DNA from 3 places in the Cellulomonas sp. PS-H5 genome. Region 2 is predicted to be linked to each of the others. Evidence: riboswitches for the same ligand, from Rfam matches in the RefSeq annotation. Region 2 holds a riboswitch; each other region holds the start of a gene.
What was found. A riboswitch is a leader RNA that binds a small molecule or an ion and turns the genes downstream of it on or off. The one in region 2 is predicted to bind S-adenosylmethionine.
Positions count from the first base shown of each region.

Region 1 (9,457 bases), on a different contig from region 2:
ACCGGCCCCGCCTCGGCGGGGCGTGGCCGGTCCTGCGGGTGCAGCCGGACGGCGACCAGGGCGACGTCGTCCTCACCGGGCCCGCCGGGGAGCTCCGCGAGCAGCGCGTCGCACAGGTCGTCGAGGTCCCGGGCGCCGTGCCGGGCGAGCGCCGCGCGCAGGTCGGCCAGCCCGGCGCGCAGCGGCCGGTTCCGCCGCTCGACCAGGCCGTCGGTGTAGAGCAGGACGGTCTCGCCGTACGCGAGGACCGTCTCGTGGTCGACCCGCTCCCGCGCGGGGTCGATGCCGAGCAGCAGATCGGGCCGCTGCTCGTCCAGCACGCGGACCGTCCCATCGGGGCCGACCACCATCGGCGGCGGGTGACCCGCGCTGGACCAGCGCAGCCGCGTGCGGCCTGCGGCACGCTCCTCGGGCGTCTGCTCGACGCGCGCGACGACGACCGTCGCGAGCGCCGGGATCTGCAGCGTCCGGACGGCGGCGTCGAGCAGGGCCAGCACGTCGGCCGGGCTGTTCCGCGTGACGACCGCGATCGCGCGGAGCATCGACCGGAGCTGCGACATGAGCGCCGCGGCCTCGACGTCGTGCCCGACCACGTCGCCGATGACGAGCATCGTGCCGCCGTCGTGCTGCAGGAACGCGTCGTACCAGTCGCCGCCGACGCGGGCCGCCTCCGCCGCGGGCTGGTAGCGGACGACGACCTGCATGTGGTCGGGCTCGACCGGCGCCGTGAGCAGCGAGCGCTGGAACGTCGCGGCGACGTCGCGCTGCCGTCGGTAGAGCCGCGCGTTGTCCAGGGCGATCGCGGCCGTGGCGATCACCTCCACCACGGAGGCGACCTCCTGCGGCGACAAGGGCGGCCGGCCGGGGCCGTTGAAGAGGCTGACGGCGCCGAGCGTGCGCCCGCGGCTCCTGAGCGGGGCGACGGTGAGAGAGCTCGGCGCGAGCAGCCCGACCAGGTCCCGGGCGGGTCCCGGGAGGAGCACGCGGTCCAGCGCCTCGACCGCGGCGTCGTGCACGTGCACCACCTCGCCGGAGTCGATCGCGCGCATGAGCATCGACCCCGGGACGAGCGCCCCGATCCGCTCGCGCGCGTACGCGGCGACCTGGTCCCGGCGGGCCGGGTCGGCGTGCCACCAGCCGACGTCGCGCAGCCGGCGGCGCGGGGCGCGGGACTCGTCGTCGTCGACGAGCGTCACCAGGCACCAGTCGGCGACCGCGGGGACGAGCAGGCGGGTCAAGCGCTCGACGGCCTCGTCGAGGGCCATCGTCCGGCCGAGGTCGGTCGCCACGGCCGACACCAGGGAGCGCTGCCCCACCGTCGTGCCCCGCACCTGACCCCCTCGCCCCGGGGTCCGCCTCGTCACCGGGGGCGGACCGCTGAGGCAGACGGTACGGCAGGGCCGCGCGCCGGCGCTCGGCGGGTCGCACCACCGTCGGGTCGCAGGACCGTCACCGGCGGCCGAGCCCCGCCGGCCGTCACCAGCGGAGCGTGAACCAGACGACCTTGCCGCCGTCGGGCGCGGGCCGCCAGCCCCACGCCGACGTGACGGCGTCGAGGATGTGCAGCCCGTGCCCGCCGGGAAGCCCCTCGCGGTTGCTGCGCCGGCGGGGGAGCACGGCGGCGGCGGCGTCGCCGACCTCGTAGGTGAGCTGCCGGCGCGCGCCGACGACGCTGACGGTGATCGTCCGGGTGCCGGGGGCGTGCCGCAGCGCGTTCGTGAACGCCTCGCTCATCGCGAGCTGCACGGCGTCCACGACGTCGTCCGGCGCGCCGGCCGCGCCCGCCCGTTCCATCGACCAGCTGCGGGCGCTCGCCAGGGACGAGGCCGACGACGGGAACGCGCGCTCGTCACCGCGACTCGTCCCAGGCACCCGCCGACCGTACCCGCCGCCGCAGCCCACGGCCCGCCGACACGGCAGGACCGCCTCCGACCTCACCCCGGCCGTCACCCTCCGGCTGGCCGGGCGCGCACTCGGCGCGACGGGACGGGGCCCCGCCCGCATACTGACCCCGTGACCTCGCTCCCGACGCCCGCGGGCGCCCAGCCGCACGGCGGCCGCCTGCACGTCGACCCGGACCGCCCCGGCGTGCTGCGCGCCGAGGGCGAGATCGACATCGACGTGGTGCACACGTTCGCCGAGGAGCTCGGCGTCGACGAGGTCGCCGCGGGCCGGGTGCTCGCCACGTCCGGGGTCGAGGAGGTCGACCTCACCGGGGCCACGTTCATCGACTCGTCGGCGATCGCGCTGCTCGTGTCGATCGCCCCGCACCGGCGGCCCGAGCGGCTGCGCGTGCGCGGCGCGACCGGGGCGCCGCTGATGACGCTGCAGGTGACGGGGCTCGACTCCCTGCTGGACCTGGTGCCGGCCGAGGGCTGAGCCCAGGGCGCCCGGGCCCCGGGCGGGCTGCGGTCACACGGCCGCGAGCGCCGCCTCCCGCGCGTCCGCCGTGCCGCGACGGGTGAGCGGGGCCCGGAGCCCCAGGTGCTCCCGCAGCGTGGTCCCCGCGTACGCGGTCCGGTACGCCCCGCGCTCCTGGAGCTCCGGCACGACCCGGTCGACGACGTCGTCCAGCCCCGACGGCACGAGCCAGGGGCTGAGGTTGAACCCGTCGACGGCGCCCGTCCGCACGAACCGCACCAGCCGGTCGGCGACCGCGGACGGCGTGCCGACGAAGCCGCGCTCGCCGGACACGCGGATCACCAGGTCGCGGATCGACAGGCCCTCGGCCTCCGCGAGCGCGCGCCACCGCGCCGCGACCTCGTGCGTACGGGCGCCGGTGGTCGACGAGCCGCCCTCCCCGCCGAGCTCGGCCACGGCCGGGTCGTGCGCGGGCAGCGGGCCGTCCGGGTCGTAGCCGCCCAGGTCCTCGCCCCAGATGGTCCCGACCACGTGCAGCGCGGTGGCGGGCGTGACCTGCTGCCGGGCGACCCAGCGCGCCTTCTCCTCGGCCTCGGCGGGCGTGTCGCCGACGACGATCGCCGTGCCCGGGAAGATCTTCACGTCGTCCTCCGGCCGGCCCGCCGCGACGGCGCGCGCCCGGATGTCCGCCGCGAACGCGAGCGCGTCGGCGAGCACCGACCCGTGCCGGGAGAAGATCACGTCCGCCGACCGCGCGGCGAAGTCCCGGCCCTGCGGCGAGTCGCCGGCCTGGAAGATCACCGGGTGCCCCTGCGGGCTGCGTGGCGTCGTGGGGTCGATCGTCACGTCCAGCAGGTCGCCGTGCGCCTCGACGCGCGCGACCCGCTCGCCGGGGCCCTCCGGCCACGCGTCCCAGATCCGCCGGGCCGTCGCGAGGACCTGCTCGGCGCGGTCGTAGCGGCGGGCGTGGTCGAGGTAGCCGCCGCGGCGGAAGTTCTCGCCGGTCCACGCGTTGTCGGTGGTCACGACGTTCCAGGCGGCCCGCCCGCCGGACAGCACGTCCAGGCTCGCGAGCCGCCGGGCCAGGTCGACGGGGTCGTTGTACGTGGTGTTCTGGGTGGCGACCAGGCCGATCCGCTCCGTCACGGCGGCCAGCGCGGCGAGCTGCGTGATCGCGTCGGGGCGGCCGACGACGTCGAGGTCGTGCAGCCGGCCCCGGCTCTCCCGCAGGCGGAGGCCCTCGCCGAGGAAGAACGCGTCGAACAGGCCGCGCTCCGCGGTGCGGGCGACCCGATCGAAGGACGCGAAGTCGGTCTGCGACCCGGACTCGGGGTCGGACCAGATCGTCGTGTGGTTGACGCCCTGGAAGAAGACGCCGAAGTGGACCTCGGCGTCGGGGCGGGTGATCGGGTACCGGTCGTCGGCGGTGTGGTCGCTCGGCTCGGTGTGCTGGGTCACGGCGGGCTCCTCAGGCGGTCGCGCGGGCCGCGCCCGCGAAGCGGTTCTCGGGCCGCGCGAGGCCCAGGTGGTCGCGCAGGGTGGCGCCCGCGCGCGGGGCGGCGGCCCGCCGGTCGGCGCGCAGGGCGGGCAGCACGTCCCGGGCCAGCACCGGCAGGTCGGCGTCGAGCGCGGCGGCGAGCAGCCGGACCCCGGCGACCGCGGGGTCGTCCGCGAGCTCGGCCAGCAGCGCGTGCAGCCCGGCTGCCGTGCCCACGTGGCGCAGCGCGGTGCCCGGCGCCCACAGCCCGGCGGCGTCGAGCTCGGCGAGCCGGTCCGCGGCCGTGCGACCGCCGGCGTCGAGGACCACCTGCACCTCCACCACCGCCCGCGCGCCGGGGTCGGCGTCTGCCGCAGCCTGTGCCGCGGCCCGGGCGCCCGCGGCGTCGGGACCGCCGACCAGCACGACGTCCACGAGCCGCTCGCCGTCCCTGCCGGGACCGGCGACGTCCCCGGCCCGTGCCAGGACGACGGGCTGGCCCTGCGGCGGCCGCGGCGTGATGAGCGGGCCCACGACGGAGAACGACTCCCCGGCGAAGTCCACCCGGTGGATCCGGTCCCGGTCGACGTAGCGGCCGGTGGCGACGTCGCGGATCACCGCGTCGTCCTCCCAGGAGTCCCACAGGTCCCGGACGACCTGGACCACGTCCCGGGCCTCGCGGCCGAGGTCGGCGACCGGCGCGCGACCGTACGCCGCCGGGGCGGCGTCGCCGGGGGTCACCGCGGCCAGCCAGCCGGAGCGGCCGGACCCGGCCAGGTCGAGCGAGGCGAGCTGCGTCGCGACGTGGAACGGCTCGGGGTAGGTGGTGGGCACCTCGGGCACCAGGCCGATCGCCGTGGTGGTGCGGGCGACGAACGCGGCGCGGGTGACCGCGTCGAGGCGGGCCCGGGTGGGGTCGCCCGGGACGGCGGCGAGGGCGGCGTCGGCGAAGGTGACGAAGGTCAGGCCGGCGTGCTCGGCGTGCCGGACGGCGCGGGCCAGGCGGGCGCCGGACACGAGGTCGGCGGGCGCGAGGCCGGACAGCGCGGCGGCCGCGGGGTGCGCGCCGGCGCCGTCGACGTCGAGGCCGGTGAGGAGCGGGGGGACGGTCACGGGGTCTCCGGTGGGTCGGGGGAGCGGCGGGATCGGGGCGGGTGCGGCGGGGCCGCGGCGTCACAGGGCGGTGTGCGCGCCGATCCGGTGGTAGGTGCGGTCGTGGTAGACCAGCGGCGAGGCGCCGTCGCCGGGCTCGGCGTCGTCCGGGCCGCCCGCGGACAGCGCCCGCAGCGACACGAGGTACGAGTCGCCGACCGGCGTGCGCTGGACGACGCGGGCGCGCACCCAGGACACGGCGCCGTCGATCACGGGCTCGCCCGTCGGGAGCGAGGACCAGCCGCCGGCGGCGAACCGGTCCAGGCTGCTGGTGGCGAACCGCGCGGACACGTCGTCCTGGTGGTCCGCGAGGAAGCTCACGGCCAGCGTGGGTGCCGCGGACACGGCGGGCCAGGAGGACGACGTCGAGGCGAGCGAGAACGCGAGCAGCGGCGGGGCCGCGGACACCGAGATGACCGAGGTCGCGGTGAACCCGACCGGTCGGCCGGCGTGCCGCAGCGCGACCACGGCGACCCCGGCGGGGTGCCGGCGGAACACCCGCTTGAACTGCTGCGGGTCGAGCTGGGGCTCGTCCTGCTCGGCGAGCAGCCGCTCGAGCGGGCCCAGGTCCGTGCGCTCGGCGGTCACCGGGTCGCCCCGGCGAGCGCGGCGGCGGGCTCGGCGGACGCGGCGGGCTCCGCGGCCGGCGCGAGCCCGAGCGCCCGGCGGAGCGGCGCGGCGGCCCGGGCCAGCCACGCGTCCAGCGCGGGGTCGAGGTCGGCGAGCTGGGCCTCGGTCAGGGTCAGCGTGCGCGCGGGGACGACCGCGCCCAGCTCGACGAGCACGGGGCGCAGGTGCACCTCGCCGGCGAGCGCGTGCGCCGGGTTGCCGGACACCACGAGCGGCACGGCCACGACGCCGGCCAGCCCATCCGGGCCGTACAGGTCGAGGAACGCCTTGAGCAGGCCGGTGTAGGACGCCTTGTAGACCGGGGTCGCGACGACCGCGACGTCGGCGGCGGCCACCCGCGCGAGCGCGGCGTCGGCGGCGGGGTGCGCCGGGGCGAGCACCTCGCCGGCGAGCGTCGCGAGGTCGACGACCTCGACGGCGGCGGGGTCGGCCGACGTGAGCGCGGCCAGGCGCTCGGCGGCGGCGCGCGCGGCGCCCAGGGTGCGGGACCCGGCGCGCGGGTTCCCGGAGACGGCGACGACGGACGGGGACGACATGGTGGCCTCGCAAAGGGGGTCGATCACGGTTGCCGTGCGGCGGAGCGGCGCGTGCCGGCCGACGGCCAGGTCATCTCCCGGAGCACCCCGCCGTGACGTGGGGTTGCTGCCCAGCCAGCCGGGGCTTGGCGCTGGGACTCGTGACCTCGGGGCGGAGGTCTAGCACCGCTCCGGGTCCGCCGGCGCCGGCGGGGGGCGAGTTCTCACGATCCGGGACCGTGCGAACGCCTGGGACCTTGGTCCTGTGACATCGCTCCGGCATGCGAGACGCGGCGGCCCGGCCGTTGACGCCCCCGGGTCCGGTTCGTAGGTTCCGGGCACCGGCTCGCCACCGGGGTGCGCCGCAGGGCGGGCCCCGGGGACGGGCCGGGTGGTCATGAGCTCCGACGCGAAGCCCCGGCTGGTCGGACGGCAACCCCCCGCGCGGGTGGGTGCCCCGGGTGAGGACCAGGTCCGCCGCCGCCGGCGACGGACAACACGCGGACCCGCCCGACCGGGCGGGGGCACACGAGGAGAACGCATGAGCCGGACCGTGCAGGCGCCGTGGGCGCCCTCGGCACCCGCCCTGCCGACCACCGCCGCCGCGCCCGGCGGCCGCTGTCGCTGTCGCCGCTGACGGCGCAGCCGCCGGTCCGGCACCCCGCCCGGGGCGCCTGACGCCGGCCCCGCCCGGCGCCTGAGCCGGGCCCCGCGGCGCCCGAGCCGTGCCCGGTCACGTCTCGGGACGCCCACCGCGCCGACCTGGCCGATCCGCGCGAGCGGGCCGCCCGGCCCGCGCCGACCCGCGCCGACCCGCGCCGAGATAGGACGCGCGGGTCGAGATAGGACCTTCCACGGTCCGATCTCGGCGCGGGGGTCCTATCTCGGCGAGCCGGGGCGCCCTGCCCGCTCGTCCATCCGCCGCCCGCCTGTCGCCGTGGCGCGCCCCGGCGCGCCCGCGACCGCCGCACCACCCGCCCCCGAACGGAGCCGTCATGCCCTTCTCGTCCCCCCGCGCCGGCCGCCGCGCGCTGCTCGGCGTCGACCTGACCGCCGCCGGCGCCCGGCCCGGCGCGGTCGGCGCCCACGGCGCCGTCGCCGCCCGCGCGTTCGACGGCGAGCGGCTCGCCCGCCTGGTGCACCGCGCCGACCGCGGCCTGCTCGACCTCGTGGTGCTCGGCGACGCCCTGCTGCTGCATCCCGGGCGTCGGCAGGTGCCCGGCCGGCTCGACGCCGCCGTCGCCGCGGCGCGGGTCGCCCCGCTGGTCCGGACCGCCGCGCTGGTGGCGGGCGTCCCGCACGACCAGGTCGAGCCGGGCCACCTCGCGGGCGCCGTCCGCGGGGTGCAGCACGCGGCGGGAGGTGCGGCGGGCTGGCAGCTGTCCGGCCCGGGTGCGACCGGCGGCCGCGCCGACCTCGCCGAGCCGGGGGCCCTCGGGGCCGGGCCCGCCTCTCGCGTTGCTGCTCCCACGGGCTCTGCCGCTGCCGCAGCCGGTGCCGCGGGCACTGCCGCTGCCGCTGCCGCAGTCGCTGCCGCGGGAGCCGCCGCCGCAGACGTTGCCGGGGCGGCTCCCGCAGACGCTGCCGCTGCCGCAGCCGAGCGGCGGTGGGCGGACCGCGCGGCCGCCGCCCTGGACGCCGTCCTCGCCGCCTGGGACGCGGGGGAGCCCGGCGCGGTGCGCCGCGGCGGGGACGGCCGGTTCCGCGTCGACCACGACGGCGTCCGGTTCGCGGTCCGCGGCCGGTCGGCCGCTCGCAGCACCGCTCGCGGTGGCGACGGGGACGGCACCGCCGCCGCGGACCGCCCGCTCGTGGTGGTGCCCGTCGCGGGCCCGGCCGCCGAGGCGCTCGCGGGCCGGTACGCCGACGTCGCCCGGCTCACGGCGCCGGACCTGGAGGCCGCCGCCGCGGCCCGGTCCCGGGTGCGCGCCGCCGCCGTGGCCGCGGGCCGGCCCGCCGACGCGGTGCGCGTGCTGCTCGACGTCGACGTCGCCCTCGCCGACGACCGGGAGTCCGCCCTCGCGCGGCTGGACCTGGTGCGCTCCGTCGACCGGCCGGACCTCGGCGTCGCCGGCGCGGTCGTCGCGGGCACCGGGGCCGACCTGGCGACCGTGCTCGCCGACGCCGTCCGGGACGGCGCGGTCGACGGGTTCGTCGCGCTCCCGACCTCGGTGGAGGCGGACCTGGCGGCGCTCGTCGAGCGCACCGTGCCCGCGCTGCAGCAGGCCGGCGCGTTCCGGCTTCGGCCGGGCGACGGCGACGAGCCCGCCGACCGCGACCCGGCGGTGGTCCGCCGCCGCGCGACGGCCGCCCGCGGCGACGGACGGGCCGACGCGCGTACGGACGCCCGCGCCGGCCGGCTCGCCCTCGCAGAGGCCCTCTGGTCCGCCGCGCCGTTCGCCCTCACCTGACAGCCCCGCCCCTGACGGCGCCCGCCACCGCACCCCGCACCCGCACCCACCGAGAGGTGACCTGATGACCACGACCCCGCTGCGGGCACGCGCGTCCCACGCGGCCGCGCCGGACCCTGCCCGGCTCGACCCGGCCCCGCTCGACGCCGCCTCGATCGACCGTGCCCGGCTCGACCCGGCCCCGCTTGACCCTGCCCGGCTCGACGCCGCCTCGATCGACCCCACGCGGCTCGACCCGGCCTCGATCGACCCCGCCCCGCTCGACCCCGCGCGGCTCGCCGTGCGCGACGCCCGGCTGCACGACCCGCTGGTCGGGCCGCTGCTCGACGGCCTGGCGCACGAGTACAGCACCCGGTACACCGGCCTGCTCACCCCGGCCGAGCTGCGCGACGAGCTGGAGCACTACGGGGTCGAGGAGTTCGCCCCGCCGCACGGCGCCCTCGTGCTCGTGCTGGAGGACGGCGAGCCGGTGGCGGGCGGCGCGTTCCGCCGCCGGTGGGAGCCGGAGCACGGCGACGTCGCCCGGCTCGCCGACCCGCGCGCCCGGGACGCCGAGGGAGCGCCCGCGGTGCCGACCGCGGAGCTCAAGCGGATCTGGACCCACGAGGCGCACCGCCGCCGCGGGCTGGCCCGGGTCGTGCTCGCCGAGCTGGAGGCGCGCGCCGCCGCGGCCGGCTACCCCCGGGTCTACCTGACGACCGGCCCGAAGCAGCCGGAGGCGGTCGGCCTGTACCTCGCGGCGGGGTACACCCCGCTGTTCGAGCCCGCCGCGTACCCGGGCGACCTCGTCCCGCACGCGTTCGAGAAGTGGCTCGCCCGGTGAGCGCCGCGACCACGGCCCCCGCGGCCGGGCCTGGCGCGCCGCCGGCCGCCCCCGACGTCGACCGCCCCGAGGTGCTCGCCGACCTGCC
Region 1 covers NZ_JAHVCI010000018.1:39,774-49,230, reverse strand. The annotation lists gene J5O08_RS09450 (SpoIIE family protein phosphatase) at 1-1,331, opposite strand, end outside; gene J5O08_RS09445 (ATP-binding protein) at 1,477-1,872, opposite strand; gene J5O08_RS09440 (STAS domain-containing protein) at 2,014-2,379, shown strand; gene J5O08_RS09435 (NtaA/DmoA family FMN-dependent monooxygenase) at 2,413-3,819, opposite strand; gene J5O08_RS09430 (LLM class flavin-dependent oxidoreductase) at 3,830-4,951, opposite strand; gene J5O08_RS09425 (flavin reductase family protein) at 5,012-5,578, opposite strand; gene J5O08_RS09420 (NAD(P)H-dependent oxidoreductase) at 5,575-6,156, opposite strand; SAM riboswitch class IV at 6,199-6,302, opposite strand; SAM riboswitch class IV at 6,529-6,642, shown strand; gene J5O08_RS09415 (LLM class flavin-dependent oxidoreductase) at 7,131-8,546, shown strand; gene J5O08_RS09410 (GNAT family N-acetyltransferase) at 8,611-9,369, shown strand; gene J5O08_RS09405 (amino acid ABC transporter permease) at 9,366-9,457, shown strand, end outside.
Region 1: linked by a shared signal. The riboswitch ahead of J5O08_RS09420 (NAD(P)H-dependent oxidoreductase) and the one ahead of J5O08_RS02580 (DUF1737 domain-containing protein) in region 2 are both predicted to bind S-adenosylmethionine.

Region 2 (9,457 bases):
GCCGCCGCCTACGAGGACGGCTTCTTCGACGACCTCGTCACCCCGTACCGCGGCCTCGTCCGCGACCAGAACCTGCGCGCGGACACCTCGCTGGAGAAGCTCGGGAAGCTGAAGCCGGTGTTCGGCACCCGGCTCGACACCCCGGCGACGATGACCGCCGGCAACTCGACGCCGCTCACCGACGGCGCGTCCGCGGTGCTGCTCGCGTCCGAGGACTGGGCGCACGCCCGGGGGCTGACCCCGCTCGCCGCCGTGGTCGACGCCGAGACCGCCGCCGTCGACTTCGTGCACGGCGAGGACGGGCTGCTGATGGCGCCGGTGTACGCGGTGCCGCGGCTGCTCGCCCGGCAGGGCCTCGGGCTCGGCGACCTCGACTACGTGGAGATCCACGAGGCCTTCGCGTCCACGCTGCTCACCACGCTGGCGGCCTGGGAGGACAAGGAGTTCTGCCTGTCCCGCCTCGGCCTGGACGACGCGCTCGGCACCGTCGACCGCGAGCGCCTCAACGTGCACGGCTCCTCGCTGGCGGCCGGGCACCCGTTCGCCGCGACCGGCGGCCGGATCGTGGCGACGGTCGCCAAGACGCTGCACCGGCGCCGCGCCGAGCTGCTCGCCGCCGGCGAGGACCGGCCGGTCCGCGCCCTGGTGTCCGTGTGCGCCGCGGGCGGCCTGGGGGTCGCGGCGATCCTGGAGGCGGTGTGATGGCGACCGACACCTACCTGGACCTGGTGAACAGCGGGTTCACCGCCAAGGTCGCGAAGCAGCTCGGCCTCCCCCGTCCCGCGCGGCTGCGCCGGTACCGCGCGGGCACCCCGCTCGTCGACGGCCCGGTGCTGGTCCTCGGCGAGGGCGGCGACGCCGACACGCTCGCGCAGTTCCTGGCCGGCACCTCGCCCGAGCACAAGGGGTGGGACCTGGACGTGCGCCGGCACGCCGGCGAGGGCACCCGGTTCGCGGCCGTCGTCCTCGCCCTGACCGAGGTCGCGCACCCGCGGGACCTGGCCGAGCCCCTGCTGGCGCTCGCGCCGGTGCTCAAGACGCTCGCGCCGGGCGGCCGCGTCGTCACCGTGTCCCGGGGCGCCACGCCCGACCAGGCGCCCGCGCTCGCCGCCGCGCGGCAGGGCGTCGACGGCGCGCTGCGGTCGATCGCGAAGGAGCTCCGCGCCGGGGCCACCGGCAACGGCGTGGTCCTGGCCGACGACGTGCCGGTCACCGCGCCCGCCGTCCTCGGCGCGCTCCGGTTCCTGCTGTCCGCCCGGTCGGCCTACGTGGACGGCCAGCTGCTCCCGGTCGACTCCGCGGCCGGCGCGCTGCCCGCCGACTGGGAGCGGCCGCTGGAGGGCCGGGTCGCCGTCGTGACCGGCGCCGCCCGCGGGATCGGCGAGGCCATCGCGACCACGCTCGCGCGGGACGGCGCCACGGTCGTGGCCGTCGACGTGCCCGCCGCGGGCGAGGCGCTGGCGGCCGTCGCCAACCGGGTGCGCGGCACGGCGCTGCAGCTCGACGTCACCGCGGACGACGCCGGCGCCCGGATCCTGGAGCACGCGCTCGGGCGGCACGGGCGGCTCGACGTCATGGTGCACAACGCCGGCATCACGCGGGACAAGCTGCTCGCCAACATGACGCCCGACCGCTGGGAGTCGGTGATCGCGGTGAACATCGCCGCGCAGCTCCGGATCAACGAGGCCCTGCTGACCTCGGGCGACTTCGCCGACGCGCCGCGCATCGTGTCGCTCGCGTCGACGTCGGGCATCGCGGGCAACCGCGGGCAGAGCAACTACGCCGCGTCCAAGGGCGGGGTCATCGGCATGGTGCAGGCCACCGCGCCGCTGCTCGCCGCGTTCGGCGGCACCGCCAACGCGGTCGCCCCCGGGTTCATCGAGACCGAGATGACCGCGCGGATGCCGGCCCTCACCCGGCAGGTCGCGCGCCGGCTGTCGTCGCTCCAGCAGGGCGGGCTGCCGGTGGACGTGGCGGAGGCCGTGGCGTTCCTCGCGTCGCCGCAGGCGGGCGGGGTCGTCGGGCAGGTGCTGCGCGTGTGCGGGCAGAGCATGGTGGGCCGGTGACGGCGGTCGAGGCGCGGGAGCGGGACGCAGAGCCGGGCGGGCCGGGGGCTCCGGGGGCCGCTGGGGCGGGCGGGGCCGCCGGGCGCCGGGTGCTGACGCTCGCGGAGTCGCCCGGGCTCGGCGGGCTGTACGCGCGCGCCGGGCTGGCCTCGGGGCGCGCGGCGGTCGGCGGGCCGGTGCGACGGGTGCTGGGCGGGGTGCCGGGAATCCCCGGAGGTCCGGACGCCGAGAGCCCGCGCACCGCCCCGGCGCTGCCGCCCGTCGAGCACCGGCTCGGCGGCGTCGTCCCCGACCCGGCGCGGCTCACCGCCTACCAGCACCTCGTCGGCGAGCCTGCGACGGACGTGCTGCCCGCGGGCTTCGTGCACGTCCTCGCGTTCCCGGTCGGCATCGCCCTGATCGTCCGGCCGGACTTCCCGATGCCGCCGCTCGGCATCGTGCACCTCGCCAACCGGGTCGAGCAGCGCTCGCCGCTGCGGGTCGGGGACACCCTGGACATCCGGTCCTGGGCGGAGGACCTGCGGCCGCACCGCAAGGGCGCGCAGGTCGAGCTGGTCGCCGAGGTGCGCCGCGCGGGCGCCGCCGCCGACGAGCCGCCGGCCTGGCGCGGGGTGTCGACCTACCTGGCGCCGGGGGTCCGGGTGCCCGGGCCGGAGCCGGAGGACGGCGCCCGCCCGGAGTTCGTCGCGCCCGTGCCCACCGGTCGGTGGGCGTTCGACGCCGGGGCGGGCCGCCGGTACGCCGCCGTGTCGGGCGACGCCAACCCCATCCACCTGCACCCGCTGACCGCGCGGGCGCTCGGGTTCCCGCGGGCCATCGCGCACGGGATGCTCACCGCCGCGCGGGCGCTCGCCGCGGTCGGCGCCCGGCGCGGGGAGGCGTACGACTGGGACGTGGAGTTCGCGTCGCCGGTCCTGCTGCCGTCGACGCCGGTGGTACGGGTCGCGGCGACGGGGAACGCGGCGTGGTCGGTGACGGCGTGGGACGCGAAGCGCCGGAAGCCGCACCTGACGGCGGAGGTGCGGGGGCGAGGGTGAGGCCGGCGCGGTCCGGCGGGTGCGGGGTGCCTAGGTGAACAGGGCGCGGAGCATCCGCCGGATCGGGCCGCCGCGGGTGAGGCGCTCGTACTCGGCGGTCCAGAACCGCTCCATCTCCATCTCGTGCCGAGTCGCCTCCTCCAGCCGCTCGCGTCGCTCGCGGTCACGGTCCACGGCCTGCTGCCACAGGTCGCCGCCCTCCGACAGCCGCCGGACGTACTCGCGTGCCTCCGCGGCGAACTCCGGGCTCACCGGGCGGCGGCCGCCGCTGCTCGACCGCTGCTGGTCGGGGGTCATCGTCCCGCTCCCTCCGGCTCGGTGATCTGCTCCCACGTTACTGTCGCGAGCGCCGACCGCACAGGGTCATCTGCGGCCGCGGCCAGCGCCTTGAGCACCGGGCCGAGGGCCTCGTCCTCGGTGCCGTCCAGGCGCTCCACCACCCAGGTGTACGACTCCCACCACTGCGCCCGGCGACGGTCCCGCTCCTGGCCCTCGCGTTCCCGTGACGCGAGCCACGCGGTGTGCCTCCTCGTCGCCACAGCCGCTGCCCGGTCGGCGCGGATCCGTGCCTGCGCCGCGGCAAGACCCAGCACCGCGGCGAGCACGGCCGCCAGCGCCGCCGGCCCCGGGGACAGCAGGAACTCCGCCAGCCACTCGGCCGTCCCGAGCGCCGGCGCCGCCTGCGTCACCGCCGCTCCCGCCGCCATGCCGACCACGCTAGAGGCCCCGGGACCCCGATCGACCGTCGTCCACAGCCCGGGTTCGGGGTGCGAGGCTGGACCCATGCCCGCCCCGCGCACCGACCTCCTCGACCCGTACCCCGGCCCTGTCGAGCCCGAGGGCGACTACGACCGCCTCCTGCTCGACGGCCTCGACCTCGCCGGCGCCGACGCGGAGAGCGCCCGGTTCATCGAGTGCCTGCTCCGGGGGTGCGACCTGGACGGGGCGGAGCTCGACCACGCCCACCTCGTCGACACCACGCTCGCCGAGTGCCGGGCGGGGATGCTCCGCGCGCGCTCGGGCACGTGGCGCGACGTCACGCTCGAGGGCTGCCGGCTCGGCGCGCTCGAGGCGTTCGGCGGCTCCTGGGACCGGGTGACGGTCGAGGGCGGCAAGATCGACTACCTCAACCTGCGCGACGCCCGGCTGCAGGACGTCCGCCTGGTCGGCTGCACCATCGGCGACCTCGACCTCGCGGGCGTCCGTGCGGCGCGGGTCCGGCTGGAGGACTGCCGGGTCGGGCGGCTGGACCTGACCCGGGCGCAGCTGAAGGACGTCGACCTGCGCGGCGCGGAGCTCGCGGGCATCGACGGCACCGCCGGCCTGAAGGGCGCGACGATCAGCCAGGCACAGCTGCTCGACCTGGCGGGCGCGCTGGCGGCGCACCTCGGGGTCGCGGTGCGGTGATGCCGCGCCGGCACGCCGTCATCCCGCGGGCCCGACCGACGCCGAGAGCGCGGCTGCGGCCGCGCGGATCCGGGCCGCGTGCTCGCGCACGACCGCCGCGCGCGCGTGCGCCTCGGCCCCCTGCTCCGCTCGCGACCCGTTGACCGGGATCGTCATCGCGTCCAGGGTGGTCGCCTCCTCCAGCAGGCCGGCGAGCGCGTCCCGCGCCGCGTGGTCGTCGGTCCGCGCCCCCGCGTCCAGCAGCACCTCCCGCCCCGACCGGAGCGCGTCGCCGATCTCCGACCAGGCACTCTGCTGGTCGGCGACGCCCGCGTCGACGAGGCGCTGCTCGCGCTGATCCCACGCCTGCCACCGGGGGTATCCGACGGCCGCGGCGCCCGCGCCGACCACGAGCACCGCCATCGCCGTCACCAGCCCGACCCGGCGCCACCTCCGGCGCCGACGGGCCCGCGCCCGGTCCAGCGCCGCGTACGGCGTCTCCACGACCTCGCTCACCGCTCCGTCCTCCCGGCACCCCGCGGTCAGTGCACCACGGGGTCCCGGCTCGGAGGAACCCCGAAACCGGCGCCGACGACCCGCCCCCTGCGCGGGCCGCCCGGCGCCGGGGTCTCAGTCCTCGACGGCCGGCCCGCAGGCCGCCGCGGCGGTCGCCGCGATCGCGTCGATGCCGGTCACGGCGGGCCGGGGCCGGGTGTCGTCCGCCACCGTCCAGCAGTCGTCGACGACCTCGTAGGACGCCGCGGGACCCTCGGTGACGTACGCGTGCAGCCCGGCGAGCAGCCGGTCGACCGTCTCCGTGGTCGTCCCGACCCCGACGGAGGCGCGGATCGCCCCGCCCGTCACGCCGACCCGGGCCAGCAGCGGGTGGGCGCAGAACCGGCCGTCCCGGACGCCGATGCCGTGCTCGGCGGACAGGTAGGCGGCCACGAGGCCGGAGTCGTGGTCGCCGAGCGTGAACGCGACCACGCCGACCGGGTCCGTCGAGTCGGACCACAGCCGCAGCACCCGGGCCCCCGGGATCGCCGCCAGCCCGTCGACCAGGCGCTCGCGCAGCGTGCGCTCGTGCTCGACCAGGGCCCCGGCAGGCAGGGCGGCGAGGGCGTCGCACGCCTCGGCCAGCGCGACGGCGCCGAGCACGTTGGGCGACCCGCCCTCGTGCCGCGCGGGCGCCGGCTGCCACAGCGTCCGGTCGGTGCGCACGTCGCGGACGGCGCCGCCGCCGGCCAGGTACGGCGTGCCGGCGTCGAGCCAGTCGCGCCGGCCCACCAGGGCGCCCGCGCCGAACGGCGCGTAGGTCTTGTGCCCGGAGAAGGCGACGTAGTCGACGCCGCTGGCCGCGAGCGAGAACGCCCGGTGCGGCACGAGCTGCGCGCCGTCGACGGCGACGCGGGCGCCGGCCTCCTGCGCGAGGGCGACCACCGAGGCGATCGGCAGCGCCTCGCCCGTGACGTTCGACGCCCCGGTCAGCGTGACGAGCGCGTACGGCTGGCGGGCGAGCTCGGTGCGCAGCGCCGTCAGCGTCTCGGCCACGGTCGGCGCCGACGGCAGGATCGTCGCCGTGCGGCCGGAGCCGCGGACCGACCGGACCCACGGCAGCAGGTTCGCGTGGTGCTCGACGTCCAGGACGAGCACCCGGCCGCCGTCGGGGACGCAGCCGGCCAGCAGGTTCAGGGCGTCGGTCGTGTTCCGGGTGATGACCGCGACGTCGTCGGGGCGCGCGCCCACGAACCGGGCGACCGTGGCGCGGGACGCCTCGTACAGCGCCGTCGACACCTGGGACAGGTAGCCGGCGCCGCGGTGCACCGACGCGTACAGCGGCAGCACCTCGACGACGCGGGCGGCCACGGACTCGAGCGCCGGCGCGGACGCGGCGTAGTCGAGGTTCGCGTACGGCACGGACCGGCCGTCGACCAGCGGGACGCGCGTGTCCCCGCCGACGACGGGCAGCAGGGCGGCCTCGGCACACGAGGTGGTGGCGGTGACGGACATGGGACTACCCCCGAGCGGATCGGTGGGGGCCCGGTCGCCGACCGGGCGACCCCGCGCTTGCCGGCCACCGGTCGGTGGACGGCCAGGTCGTCACCCGGGGCACCCCGCCGCGGAGGGAGGGTTGCCGGCCAGCGAGCCGGGGCTTCGCGCTGGCGCTCATGACCTCGTCCGAGGATGAGGCGGGCCGCGCGCAGGTGTCAACCGTGGTCCACGGTGCGACACGGGTTCACCCGGGCGCGGCCGGGCGGTCATCCTGGTCCGGGCGATGGCGTAGCATCGCCGCACCATCCAGAGCGGCCGAGAGATCTGGCTCGTCGACGCCGCAGCAACCCGCGGACCCCCACCGGGGCCGGCCGAGGGTGCTTCCGCCAGATCCGATGGAGGAGAGGCATGACCGACACCGACGACCGCCTGCGCTACCGCCTGCTGACGGGGCCCGACGACCGCTCGTTCTGCGAGCGGGTCAGCGCCGCCCTGGCCGAGGGCTACGAGCTCCACGGCGGGCCTGCCGCCACCTTCGACGGGGAGCGGGTGATCGTCGCCCAGGCCGTCGTGCTGCCCGCCGCGGCCGCCCCCGGCAACCCGGTGCGCCCGCTGTGACCGCGCCGTACGCGGGTGACCTCACCCCGCAGGAGGCCTGGGACCTGCTGCTGACCGACGAGCGCGCCGTCCTCGTGGACGTCCGCACCGAGGGCGAGTGGCAGACCATCGGCGTCCCGGACACCGCCGACGCCGGCGAGGGCCGCACGGCGTTCGTCGAGTGGACCGACGCGTTCGGCCGGCCCAACCCGGCGTTCCTCGACGGCCTGGCCGCCGCCGGCGTGACCGCCGACGACCCGCGCCCCGTGGTGTTCCTGTGCCGGTCGGGCGTGCGCTCCGTCGCCGCCGCGGTCACCGCGACCGCCGCGGGCCTCGGCCCGGCGTACAACGTGCTCACCGGTTTCGAGGGCGACGTCGGCCCCGACGGCCGCCGGGGCCACCAGGGCTGGCGCGCGGCGGGCCTGCCGTGGCGGGAGGCGTGAGCGCGGGTCCCGGACCGGCGGACTGGCGGGACGAGCGGCTCCCCCGGGAGTCCCTGCGCCCGGACACGCTCGCCGTGCGCGGCGGCCACGTCCGCACGCCGTTCCAGGAGACGTCCGAGGCGCTGTTCCTCACGCAGGGCTACGTCTACTCGCGCGCCGCCGACGCCGAGGCGGCGTTCGCGGGCGAGGCCGACCGGTTCCTGTACTCGCGGTACGGCAACCCGACGGTGTCGACGTTCGAGGAGCGGCTCCGGCTGCTCGAGGGCGCCGAGGCCTGCTACGCCACGGCGTCCGGCATGTCGGCGGTGTTCACCGCGCTCGCCGCGCTCGTCCGGTCGGGCTCGCGGGTCGTCGCGGCGCGCGCGCTGTTCGGGTCGTCGGTGGTGATCTTCGACGAGATCCTCGCGAAGTGGGGCGTGCGCACCGACTACGTCGACGGCCACGTGCCCGCGCAGTGGGAGGAGGCCCTGTCGACGCCCGCGGACGTGGTGTTCTTCGAGACGCCGTCCAACCCGATGCAGGACCTGGTCGACATCGCCACGGTCAGCCGGCTCGCGCACGCCGCGGGCGCGGTCGTCGTCGTGGACAACGTGTTCGCGACGCCCGTGCTGTCCCGGCCGCTCGACTTCGGCGCCGACGTGGTCGTGTACTCGGCGACCAAGCACATCGACGGCCAGGGACGGGTGCTCGGCGGGGCCATCCTCGGCACCGACGCGTTCGTGCACGGGCCGGTGCAGACGCTGATCCGGAACACCGGGCCGTCGCTGTCGGCGTTCAACGCGTGGGTGCTGCTCAAGGGCCTGGAGACGCTGTCGCTGCGCGTCCGGCACCAGACGGCGTCCGCGCTGGAGCTCGCGACCCGGCTGGAGGGGCATCCGGCGATCGCGCAGGTCCGGTACCCGTACCTGCCGTCGCACCCGCAGCACGCCCTCGCGCTCGCGCAGCAGTCGGGCGGCGGCACGGTGGTGACGCTCGACCTGCGGGTGCCGGAGGGGTCGACGCCCGCGGAGGCCAAGGCGCTGACGTTCGGCGTGCTGGACGCGCTGCGGGTCGTGGACATCTCGAACAACCTCGGCGACGCGAAGTCGCTGGTCACCCACCCGGCGACGACGACGCACCGCAAGCTCGGCCCGGACGGGCGCGCGGCGGTCGGCATCGCGGAGTCGACGGTACGGCTGTCCGTGGGGCTGGAGGACGTCGACGACCTGGCCGACGACCTGGAGCGGGCCCTGGGCACGCTGGGCGGCTGACGGCGAGGGCGGCCCGACGGCGGTCACGTCGCCGGGTCGTCCTCCCACGGGCTCGGCAGCGGGGGCAGCGGCGTGATGCGGTCGCTGCGCCGCCACGCGACGACCGCGGCCGCCACCAGCGGCGCGCCGGAGGCTACCGCGGCGGCCACCGCCCGCGCGACGGGGACCTGCTCGAACGGCGCCGCGAACACCACCTGCGGCCACGCCCCGGCGACGGTCGCCACGGCGGCGACCGCGAGCGTGCCCGCCGCCACGACGACCGTACGGGCCCGGGACCCGGGTGGCGGCAGACGCCGGCCCACGGCCAGCACGCCGGCCCCGACCAGCAGCGCGACGGCGAGGCAGGGCACCAGGACCGGCACCAGGGTGATCGCCGTCCAGAAGGCCACGAGCACGAGCCAGTCCGCAAGGCCGAGGTGCCAGCCCAGGACCCCCGCGGCGCGCACCACCGCGAGCCACAGCGGCAGCACGACGCCCAGCAGCGCCCAGTGCCGGAGCCTCGTCACGCGCCGAGGCTACGGACGCGGCCCGGCCGTCAGAGATCGTTCGCCCCGGCGATCACGAAACCGACACCGACCAGCACGAACATCCCCCCGCCGAGCCGCTGCAGGAGCACGTGCCGGCGCCGGGTCGGCTCGCCGTCGCGCCTGTCCAGCGCGAACCGCGTGCGGTCGAGGCGTCCGAGC
Region 2 covers NZ_JAHVCI010000003.1:40,741-50,197, reverse strand. The annotation lists gene J5O08_RS02620 (acetyl-CoA C-acetyltransferase) at 1-702, shown strand, start outside; gene J5O08_RS02615 (3-oxoacyl-ACP reductase) at 702-2,066, shown strand; gene J5O08_RS02610 (MaoC/PaaZ C-terminal domain-containing protein) at 2,063-3,103, shown strand; gene J5O08_RS02605 (hypothetical protein) at 3,134-3,400, opposite strand; gene J5O08_RS02600 (hypothetical protein) at 3,397-3,810, opposite strand; gene J5O08_RS02595 (pentapeptide repeat-containing protein) at 3,887-4,510, shown strand; gene J5O08_RS02590 (hypothetical protein) at 4,529-5,005, opposite strand; gene J5O08_RS02585 (aminotransferase class V-fold PLP-dependent enzyme) at 5,120-6,499, opposite strand; SAM riboswitch class IV at 6,548-6,663, opposite strand; SAM riboswitch class I at 6,781-6,883, shown strand; gene J5O08_RS02580 (DUF1737 domain-containing protein) at 6,890-7,099, shown strand; gene J5O08_RS02575 (rhodanese-like domain-containing protein) at 7,096-7,521, shown strand; gene J5O08_RS02570 (O-succinylhomoserine sulfhydrylase) at 7,518-8,771, shown strand; gene J5O08_RS02565 (hypothetical protein) at 8,795-9,277, opposite strand; gene J5O08_RS02560 (hypothetical protein) at 9,307-9,457, opposite strand, start outside.

Region 3 (9,457 bases), on a different contig from region 2:
GACGCCCCGAGCAACTCGGACGGCTCGACGCCCGTGGAGATGTGGATCTTCGGCGAGCTGCACGGGGTGCTCTACGAGCAGATGGCGGACCGGTGGAACGAGCTGAACCCGGACCGTGCGATCGACCTGCGCCTGACCGTGTACCCCTACCAGGACATGCACAACAAGCTGCAGCTCGCGGCCAACTCCGGCACCGGCATGCCGGACCTGGTCGACATCGAGGTGACGAAGTTCGCCAACTTCGTGCGTGGCGACACCCCGCCGCTCATGGACCTGTCCGCCGTCGCCGAGCCCTACCGCGACGACGTGGTCGAGGCGCGCCTCGACCTGTACAGCCGCGGCGACGCGGTCTACGGGCTCCCGACCCACGTCGGCGCGTTCGTCACGTTCTACAACACCGAGCTGCTCGACGAGGCGGGCGTCGACTACACGACGATCGCCACCTGGGACGACTTCGCCGCAGCGGGGGCGGAGTACAGCGCCGCCACGGGGCGGGCGTTCGGCACGGCGAACACCGACGTGTTCTTCGTGGAGCCGCTGGTGATCGCCCAGAACGGTGGCGAGCTGTTCGCCGAGGACGGCACGGTCCAGGTCGACGACCCGGTCGTGGTCGAGTCCTTCGAGATGATGCAGGCCATGGTCGACGCAGGCGCGATCTCGCCGATCCCGGGATCGAGCCCCGACGACGAGGAGGCGTACGGGGCCATCGCGCGGGGCGACTACGCCGCGATCGTCTACCCCGCCTGGTACACCTCGCGGTTCGTCGACTACATGCCCGACCTCGCGGGGAAGATCGCCATCGCGCCCGCGCCGGTCGTGCCCGGGTCGGACACGCTGACGATCGGCGGCGGGGGCACCGGCACGGCGGTCGCGGCGGACTCGCCCGTCCGTGACCTGGCGGCGGAGTGGCTCGCGTTCGCCAAGCTCTCCCCGGAGGCCAACGTCGCCGTGTGGGAGGTGCTCGGGTTCGACCCCGTGAACATGGCGGTGTGGGAGGACGAGGAGGTCACCCGGAACCCGGAGAACCAGTTCAACCAGTACTTCACGACCAACCTGTTCGACGTGCTGAACGAGGTCAAGGACGGGATCGGGCACTTCGAGTCGTTCGCCAGCCCCGACCTGCCGGCGGTGAACAGCCGGTTCGGCACCGTGACGCTCACCGAGATCTACGAGTCCGGTGTGCCGGCGCGCGAGGCGCTGGAGCAGGCGCAGCGCGAGCTCAAGAACGAGCTGCGGCAGGACTGAGCTCCGGCCGAGGGATCCACTCGCACCGACGCGCGCGGGCGTGCCGGTGCGAGTGGATCCATCGCGCGGGCCACGGCCGCGTCACGCGCGCGACACGAGGGCCTGGGAGACTGGGCGGCATGACCCGCCCCGTCCTCGTCGTCGCCGCCGCGCTGGTCGACGACCTCGCCGCCCCGGGCGCCCTGCTGGCGGCCCGCCGCCGCGCGCCCGTGAGCCTCGCGGGCCGGTGGGAGTTCCCCGGCGGCAAGGTGGAGCCGGGCGAGTCCCCCGAGGACGCCGTGCACCGGGAGATCCGCGAGGAGCTGGGCGTCGCCGTCGAGCTCGGCGCGGAGCTCGCCGGACCCGACGACGGCGCCTGGTGGCTCAGCGAGCGGTACGTGATGCGGCTCTGGCTGGCCCGCGTGACCGCCGGCGAGCCGCGGCCCCTGGTCGAGCACGACGACCTGCGCTGGCTGCCGCGCGGGCAGTGGCTCACGGTGCCCTGGTTGGACGCGGACGTGCGGATCGTGGAGGCGCTGGCGGCGGCGACGGACCCGGCGGGCGTCGCTCGGCGCCCGGCCTGACCTGCGAGTTCGTCCGTCAGCGAACACGACCCCGCCCGATCTGGCACTCGCACCTCTCGAGTGCTAGAACATTTCTCGTAGCCCTCCTGGCGCGGCAGCGCCGGGGCAGCAGCGGTCCCGGACCGTCCGGACCGCCGTGACGCTTCGAGGAGGTGACGGGCTGTGGCTACGCGATTCGACCCGTTCCAGGAGATGGACCGGCTGATGAACCAGGTCCTCGGCCAGCAGCGCGCGTCGGCGACCATGCCGATGGACCTGTTCCGCTCGGGCGACCACTACGTCCTGAGCGTCGACCTGCCGGGGGCGGACCCCGGTTCGATCGACGTGAACGTCGACGACCGCACTCTCACGATCCGCGCGCAGCGCACCGCGCGCACGGAGGACGGGGTGCAGTGGCTCGCCAAGGAGCGCCCGGTCGGGACCTACGCGCGCCAGCTCACCGTCGGCCGCGGGCTCGACCTGGACGCCATCACCGCGTCGTACGCGGACGGCGTGCTCAGCCTGACCATCCCCGTGGCCGAGGAGGCCAAGCCGCGCCGCATCGAGGTCACCACCGGTGGGACGCCGGCGACCATCGAGGCGGGCGCCGACGCCGCTCCGCAGGAGCGTGCGAGCGCCTGACCGCGCGACGCGGCTCGCACGACGACCGCCCCGGCCCCCCGCGTGGGGGACCGGGGCGGTCGCGCGTCCGGGTCGCGCCGGGCCGGCGGCGCGTCAGGCCGTCGGCACCGCCAGCGACGCGCGCACCGTCCGGGTGGCGGCCAGGACGTGCTGGAGCGACGGGGTGACCTCGGCGTACCGGCGGGTCTTGAGGCCGCAGTCCGGGTTCACCCAGAGCTGCGCCGGGTCGACGACCCGCACCGCCTCGGTGAGCAGCTCGGTCACCTCGGCCTCGCTCGGCACGCGTGGCGAGTGGATGTCGTACACGCCCGGGCCGATGCCGCGGGGGTAGCCCTCGGAGGCGATGTCGCCGAGGATCTCCATCTTCGACCGGGCCGCCTCGATCGACGTCACGTCGGCGTCCAGGCCGTCGATCGCCCCGAAGATCTCGCCGAACTCCGAGTAGCAGAGGTGGGTGTGGATCTGGGTGTCGGGGCGCACGCCCGAGGTCGCGAGCCGGAACGAGCGCACCGACCAGTCGAGGTAGGCGTCGTGGTCGGCGGCGCGCAGCGGCAGCAGCTCGCGCAGCGCGGGCTCGTCGACCTGGACGATCGCGGTCCCGGCAGCCTCCAGGTCGGCGATCTCGTCGCGCAGGGCGAGCGCCACCTGGTTCGCGGTGTCGGCCAGCGGCTGGTCGTCGCGGACGAAGGACCACGCCAGGATCGTCACGGGGCCGGTCAGCATGCCCTTCACCGGCTTGGCGGTGAGGGACTGCGTGTACGTCGTCCACGGCACCGTGATCGGTGCCGGCCGGGACACGTCGCCCCACAGGATCGACGGGCGGGTGCAGCGCGAGCCGTAGGACTGGACCCAGCCGTTCGCGGTCACCGCGAACCCGTCCAGGTTCTCGGCGAAGTACTGCACCATGTCGTTGCGCTCGGGCTCGCCGTGCACGAGCACGTCGAGGCCGAACTCCTCCTGCAGCTCGACGACCCGGCGGATCTCCGCCTTCATCTCGTCCTCGTACTGCGCGGCGGTGAGCTCGCCCCGGCCGAACGCGGCGCGGGCCACGCGGATCTCCGGCGTCTGCGGGAACGAGCCGATCGTCGTGGTCGGCAGGGCGGGGAGCTGCAGGCGCTCGGCCTGCGCCACCCGGCGCCCCTCGAAGTCGCCGCGGTGGAACGCGTCGGCCGGCAGCCCGGTGAGCCGCTCCCGCACCTCCGGCCGCACGACCCCCGGCGCCGCGGCGCGGGACCGGCGCGCGTCGGCGGCGGCGAGCAGCTCGGCGTGCACCGCCTCGCGGCCCTCGGTCAGCCCGGTCGCCAGGGTGACCACCTCGGCGACCTTCTGGTCCGCGAACGCGAGCCAGGAGCGCAGCGTCGGGTCGAGCTGCGGCTCGTCCTCGACGTCGTGCGGGACGTGGAACAGCGACGTCGACGTGGCGACGGCGACCTGCCGGGCGCCGAGGCCCTCGAGCGACTCGAGCGAGCCGAGCGCGGCGTCGAGGTCCGCGCGCCAGATGTTGTGGCCGTCGACCACGCCGCCGACGAGCACCTTCGACTCCAGGCCCTCGACGGGGCCGGCGGGCAGCGCGCCGCGGACCAGGTCGAGCGCGAGGCCCTCGACCTCCGTGGCCGCCAGCACCGGCAGCGCGTCCTGGAGGTCGCCGTACGGCGCGGCCACGAGGATGGCCGGGCGCTCGGCGGCGGGCAGGTCGGTCGCCAGGGCGCGGTACGCCTCGGCGGCCGCCGCGAGCAGCCGGTCGGCCGGGACGCCGGTCGAGTCGGAGACCAGGGCGGGCTCGTCCAGCTGCACCCAGGTGGCGCCGGCGCGGGCGAGGTCGCGGAGCAGCGCGGCGTACACCGGCAGCACGTCGGCGAGCCGGTCGATCGGCAGGAAGTCCTCCGGCGAGCCCTCGGCGGCCTTGGCGAGCGCCAGGAACGTCACCGGGCCGACCAGCACCGGGCGGGTGAGCACGCCGTCCGCGAGGCCCTCCGCGAGCTCGCGCACCGGGCGGTCGCTGGCGTACCGGAACGGCGTCGCGGGGCCGATCTCCGGGACGAGGTAGTGGTAGTTCGAGTCGAACCACTTCGTCATCTCGAGCGGCAGGTCGTCGCCGCGGCCGCGGGCCACGGTCGAGTACCCCGCGAGGTCGAGGCCGCCGTCGGCGGCGAGCAGGTCGGCGAACCGCTCGGGCACGGCGCCGAGGACCGCGGCCGCGTCGAGCACGTGGTCGTAGAACGAGAAGGCGCTCGGGATCGCGGGCAGCCGGGTGTCCAGGCCGAGCTCGGCCAGGCGGGTGCGGGTCCGGCGGCGCAGGTCGGCGGCGGTGGCCTCGACCTCCTCGGCGCTCGCGCGGCCGGCCCAGAACGCCTCGAGGGCCTTCTTCAGCTCGCGGCGCGGGCCGATCCGGGGGTAGCCCAGGACGGTGCCGGCGGGGAACGGGTGAGTCAGGTCGGTCATCTCTCGCCTCAGCTGGTGGGAACGGGGGTCGGGGTGGTCGTGGGGGCGGCCGCGGCGGCCGCCGGCTCGGGGGGGACGCGCAGGTGCGCCCGCGGGGCGTCGCCGCCGAGGCCCGCGCCGTCGAGCAGGTCCAGCGCGGGGCCGTGGGCGTTGAACGTGTAGAGGTGCACGCCGGGCGCGCCGCCGTCGAGGACGGCGTTCACCAGGTCGACGCCCAGCCGCGTGCCCAGGCGGTGCCGCGCCGCGACCTCCGCCGGGTCGTCGGCGTCGAACGCGTCGAGCCGCGCGAGCAGTGTCTTCGGGACGGGCACGCCGGTCAGCTGCGCCACGCGGCGGAGCCGGGCCGGGTCGGTGGTGGGGATCACGCCCGGGAGGATGGGGATCGTGACGCCCGCGTCGCGCGCCAGGGCCACGAGCTCGAGGTACGACCCGGCGTCGTAGAACACCTGGGTGATCGCGAAGTCCGCGCCGGCGCGCTGCTTGGCGAGCAGGGCCGCGACGTCCTGCTCCCGGGTGCTGCCGGCCCCCGCGTTGCCGCGCGGGAACGCCGCCACGGCGACGGACAGCGGCCGGGTGGCGGCGCGCACCGCCTGCGCCGGGCTGCCCGCGCACCGCCGCCGCTCGACGTCCCGCAGCAGCTCCACGAGGGCGCTCGCGGTCGGCAGGCCCTCGGGGTGCGGCTCCCAGGACCGGTCGGCGGGCGGGTCCCCGCGCAGGGCCAGGAACGACCGCACGCCCTCGTCGAGGAACTCCTCGATCGTCGCCGCGAGGTCCTCGCGCGAGCTGGCGACGCAGGTGAGGTGCGCGATCGGGGTCAGCGAGGTCTCGCGCAGCAGCCGCCGGACGAGCTGCCGGGTCGTGGTGCGGGTGCTGCCCGAGGCGCCGTACGTGACGGAGACGAAGTCGGGGCGGGCCGCGGCGAGCTGCTGCACCGTCGACCACAGCCGGGGCGCGGCGTCCGGGTTCCGCGGCGGGAACAGCTCGAACGACACGGTCGGGCGGTCCACGGCCCCGAGGCCGTCCGGCACGGCGGTGCCCGCGAGGTGCGCAGGGACGTCGTGACTGCTCATCGTCAGCTCCATCGAACCTGGCGGAAGCACCCGCACCCTCGGTGAGGAGGGGGGTTGCTGCGACGTCGACGAGCCAGGTCTCTCGGTCGCTCTGGATGGGTGCCGCCACACTAGGCCCGGCGGCCGTCGCCGTCCACTGCCCCTGACGCGTCATCTTTCGGTGACGGGGCTCACACCCCCGGGTCCGGGGCCGCGCCCGTGGCCGGGCGGGCGCGACGGCGCCGTGCCAGGCTGCGTGGGATGACCGACCTGCGCACCGTCCCGCTGCCCGACCGCCGGATCGACGCCCGGGCCCTGGTGCCGCGGGACGCGCCCGAGGCCGTGGTCCTCGGCGAGGTCCGCGCGCGCCTGGGGGAGCGGCCCGTGCACGACGCGCGGGACGACTCGGTCGTCTGGGTCGACATCGACGCGTGCAGCGTGCACCGCTGGGCCGAGGGCGACCACGCGCGCGACGCCGTGGTCAGCGTGCCGTCCCCGGTCTCGCTCGCCTGGCCGTCCGCCGCGGGCGGGCTGCTGCTCGCGACCGCGGACGGCCTCGGCGTGCACGACGGCACGACCCTCGGTCCGCTGACCCGGCCGGCGGACATGCCGCGCGACTACCGGTTCAACGACGGCGGCGTCGACCGAGCCGGCCGGCTGTGGGTCGCGACGATGCCGCGGGACGGCTCGCCGGGCGACGGCACCGTGTACCGCGTGGTCGCCGGGGACGGCGGCCTCGAGGTCGACGCGGTGCTCACCGGGGTGGGGGTCGGCAACGGGCTCCAGTGGAGCCCGGACGGCGCGACGCTCTACGTCACGGACACCAGCGCCGCGACCGTGTACCGGCTGCCGTACGACGCGGCCACCGGTGCGGCCGGCGCACCCGAGCCGTTCCTGTCGTTCGACCCGGACGGGCCGCAGCCCGACGGCACGACGGTCGACGGGGAGGGCTGCCTGTGGGTCGCGCTGTACGGCGGGGGCGCGGTGCTGCGGTTCGCGCCGGACGCGACCCCGCTCGGCGCGGTCCGCGTGCCCACGGCGCAGGTGACCTGCCTGGGATTCGGGGCGCCGGGCTCGGGGCGGGCGTACGTGACGACCGCCCACGCGGACGGGGACCCGGTGGCGGGGGCGGTGTTCGGCGCGGACGTGGCGGTGGAGGGGCTGCCCGTGCGGGCGTTCGGGGAGGGCTGACGACGGGTCGGGCGGCCGCCGCGAGGTAGCCGGTCCGTCAACCCGCGAGGAGCTGGTGGGCGCGCTGGTGCGACACGCCCAGGACGGTCCCGACGTCGCGGACGGAGAGCCCGGCGTCGCGCAGCACCCGGGCTGCCGCGCGCGACTCGACGGCGGCCTCGCGGTTCGCGCGGTGCGCCTCCGCGCGCAGGCGTTCGGCGGCGCGGACGTGCGCGCCCACCTCGTCGGGGACGGCCGGCCGCAGGTCGACCTCGACGTCGGAGGGGTCGACCTGCGCGACGAAGGCGATCGCCTCGCGCATGGCGGTCGCTGCCTGGTCCAGGCGAGCCACCTCGGAGATGGCCCCGGGGTGCTCGACGCACTGGAGGACCCACCAGCGACGCCCGCGCTCGGCCGTGACCGTGTACCGGGTCACCGCCACCACCCCTTCCCGAGCACCGACGCGAACTGGTCGAAGAACTTCCGAGCCGTGACGTCGTCGATCTCGGAGTGCCGGCCGAGCGTCGAGCGCACGCCCCCGACCACGACGCCCGTGTGGTTCGTGAGCTCGACGACCTCGTACGGCACACCCGCGTCGCGGGCGGCTCGCCGGACCCGGCGCAGCACCGCAGTCCGTTTCACGAGCGTAGTCCTGTGCGGGATAGACACTCAAGGCAATGTCCCACTAGCAGCGTCCCGGCGGTCGGTGGCGGGCCGGAGCGTCAGCCCGCGGCGCGCGCCAGGACGACGGGGCAGTCCGCCAGGTGGTCGTCGACGATCCCGCACGCCTGCATGGCCGCGTACGCCGTCGTCGGCCCGACGAACCGGAACCCGTGCCGCTTGAGCTCCTTCGCCAGGGCCGCGGACTCCGGCGTGGTCGCCGGGACGTCCGCGAACGTGCGCGGGCGCGGGCGGGTGCCGGCGGCCAGGGGCGCCGCCGACCAGAACAGCTCGTCGAGGCTGAACCCGCGGCCGTGCAGCTCGAGCAGGGCGCGGGCGTTGGCGACGGCCGCCGTGATCTTGGCGCGGTTCCGGATGATCCCGGTGTCCGCCATGAGCCGCTCGACGTCGTGCTCGTCGAACCCCGCCACGACGGCCGGGTCGAACCCCGCGAACGCCTCGCGGAACCCCTCGCGGCGGCGGAGGATCGTGATCCACGCCAGGCCGGACTGGAACGCCTCGAGGGTGAGGCGCTCGTACAGCTCGCGCTCGCCGTGCACGGGCACGCCCCACTCCTCGTCGTGGTAGCGCTCGTAGAGCGGGTCGCCGTCGCCGAAGCAGCGGCGGCCCGCGGGGGCGGGGAGGGTGTCGGGGGCGTCGCTGCTCGTCATGCCGCCACTCTGCCGCACCGGTGCGACACCCGGTCGCCGCCCTCCACAGCCCGCACCGCGTGCGTGCCCTGGGGGCGACGGCACCAGCGCGTCCATCATGCGGTCACGACTTGTCTGACACGTGAGACGGCGTAAGGTCGCCCGAGCGCTGGAGCACCGACCGTCCCGCGAGCCGACCTGGAGCCGACCCCGACGACCGCCGGTGGTCCGCGCCACCCGGATCGTCGAGGAGCCCCGCATGTCAGCCACCGCAGTGCCCACCACCACGCCGCCGGCCGAGTCCCGGCCGCTCAACTCGCCGTCCCGCGTCATCGCGGCGAGCCTCGTGGGCACCACCATCGAGTTCTACGACTTCTACGTGTACGCGACGGCCGCCGTCCTCGTGTTCCCGAAGCTGTTCTTCCCCACCGGGAACGACACCACGGCGCTGCTCGCGTCGTTCGCGGTGTTCGGCGCCGCGATGGTGGCGCGCCCGATCGGTGCGATCTTCTTCGGCCACCTCGGCGACCGCCGGGGCCGCAAGACGACGCTGGTCTACTCGCTGCTCACCATGGGCGTCGCGACGTTCCTCATCGGGCTGCTGCCGACGTTCGGCCACATCGGCGTCGGCGCCACGGTCGCGCTGCTGGTGCTGCGGCTCGCACAGGGCTTCGCGCTCGGCGGCGAGTGGTCGGGCGCCGCGCTGGTCGCCACCGAGAACGCCCCGGCCGGGAAGCGCGCCTGGTACGGCACGTTCCCGCAGCTGGGCGCCCCGCTCGGCTTCATCATCGCCAACGGGATCTTCCTCATCATCAACGGCGTCCTCGGCCAGGGCTCGGACGCGTTCATGTCCTGGGGCTGGCGCGTGCCGTTCCTGTTCTCCGCCGTGATGGTGATCATCGGCCTGTGGGTGCGGCTCAAGCTGGTCGAGTCCGAGGCGTTCACCCAGGCCGAGAAGAAGGGCACCATCACCAAGGTCCCGCTCGGCACGACGCTGAAGTTCCACTGGCGCGAGACCCTGCTCGGCACGTTCATCATGCTGGCGACCTACGTGCTG
Region 3 covers NZ_JAHVCI010000017.1:61,011-70,467, forward strand. The annotation lists gene J5O08_RS09180 (ABC transporter substrate-binding protein) at 1-1,245, shown strand, start outside; gene J5O08_RS09185 ((deoxy)nucleoside triphosphate pyrophosphohydrolase) at 1,365-1,808, shown strand; gene J5O08_RS09190 (Hsp20/alpha crystallin family protein) at 1,971-2,429, shown strand; gene metE (5-methyltetrahydropteroyltriglutamate--homocysteine S-methyltransferase) at 2,523-4,871, opposite strand; gene J5O08_RS09200 (methylenetetrahydrofolate reductase) at 4,880-5,941, opposite strand; SAM riboswitch class I at 5,935-6,043, opposite strand; gene J5O08_RS09205 (SMP-30/gluconolactonase/LRE family protein) at 6,182-7,111, shown strand; gene J5O08_RS09210 (hypothetical protein) at 7,149-7,526, opposite strand; gene J5O08_RS09215 (ribonuclease PH) at 7,523-7,732, opposite strand; gene J5O08_RS09220 (DNA-3-methyladenine glycosylase I) at 7,813-8,421, opposite strand; gene J5O08_RS09225 (MFS transporter) at 8,660-9,457, shown strand, end outside.
Region 3: linked by a shared signal. The riboswitch ahead of J5O08_RS09200 (methylenetetrahydrofolate reductase) and the one ahead of J5O08_RS02580 (DUF1737 domain-containing protein) in region 2 are both predicted to bind S-adenosylmethionine.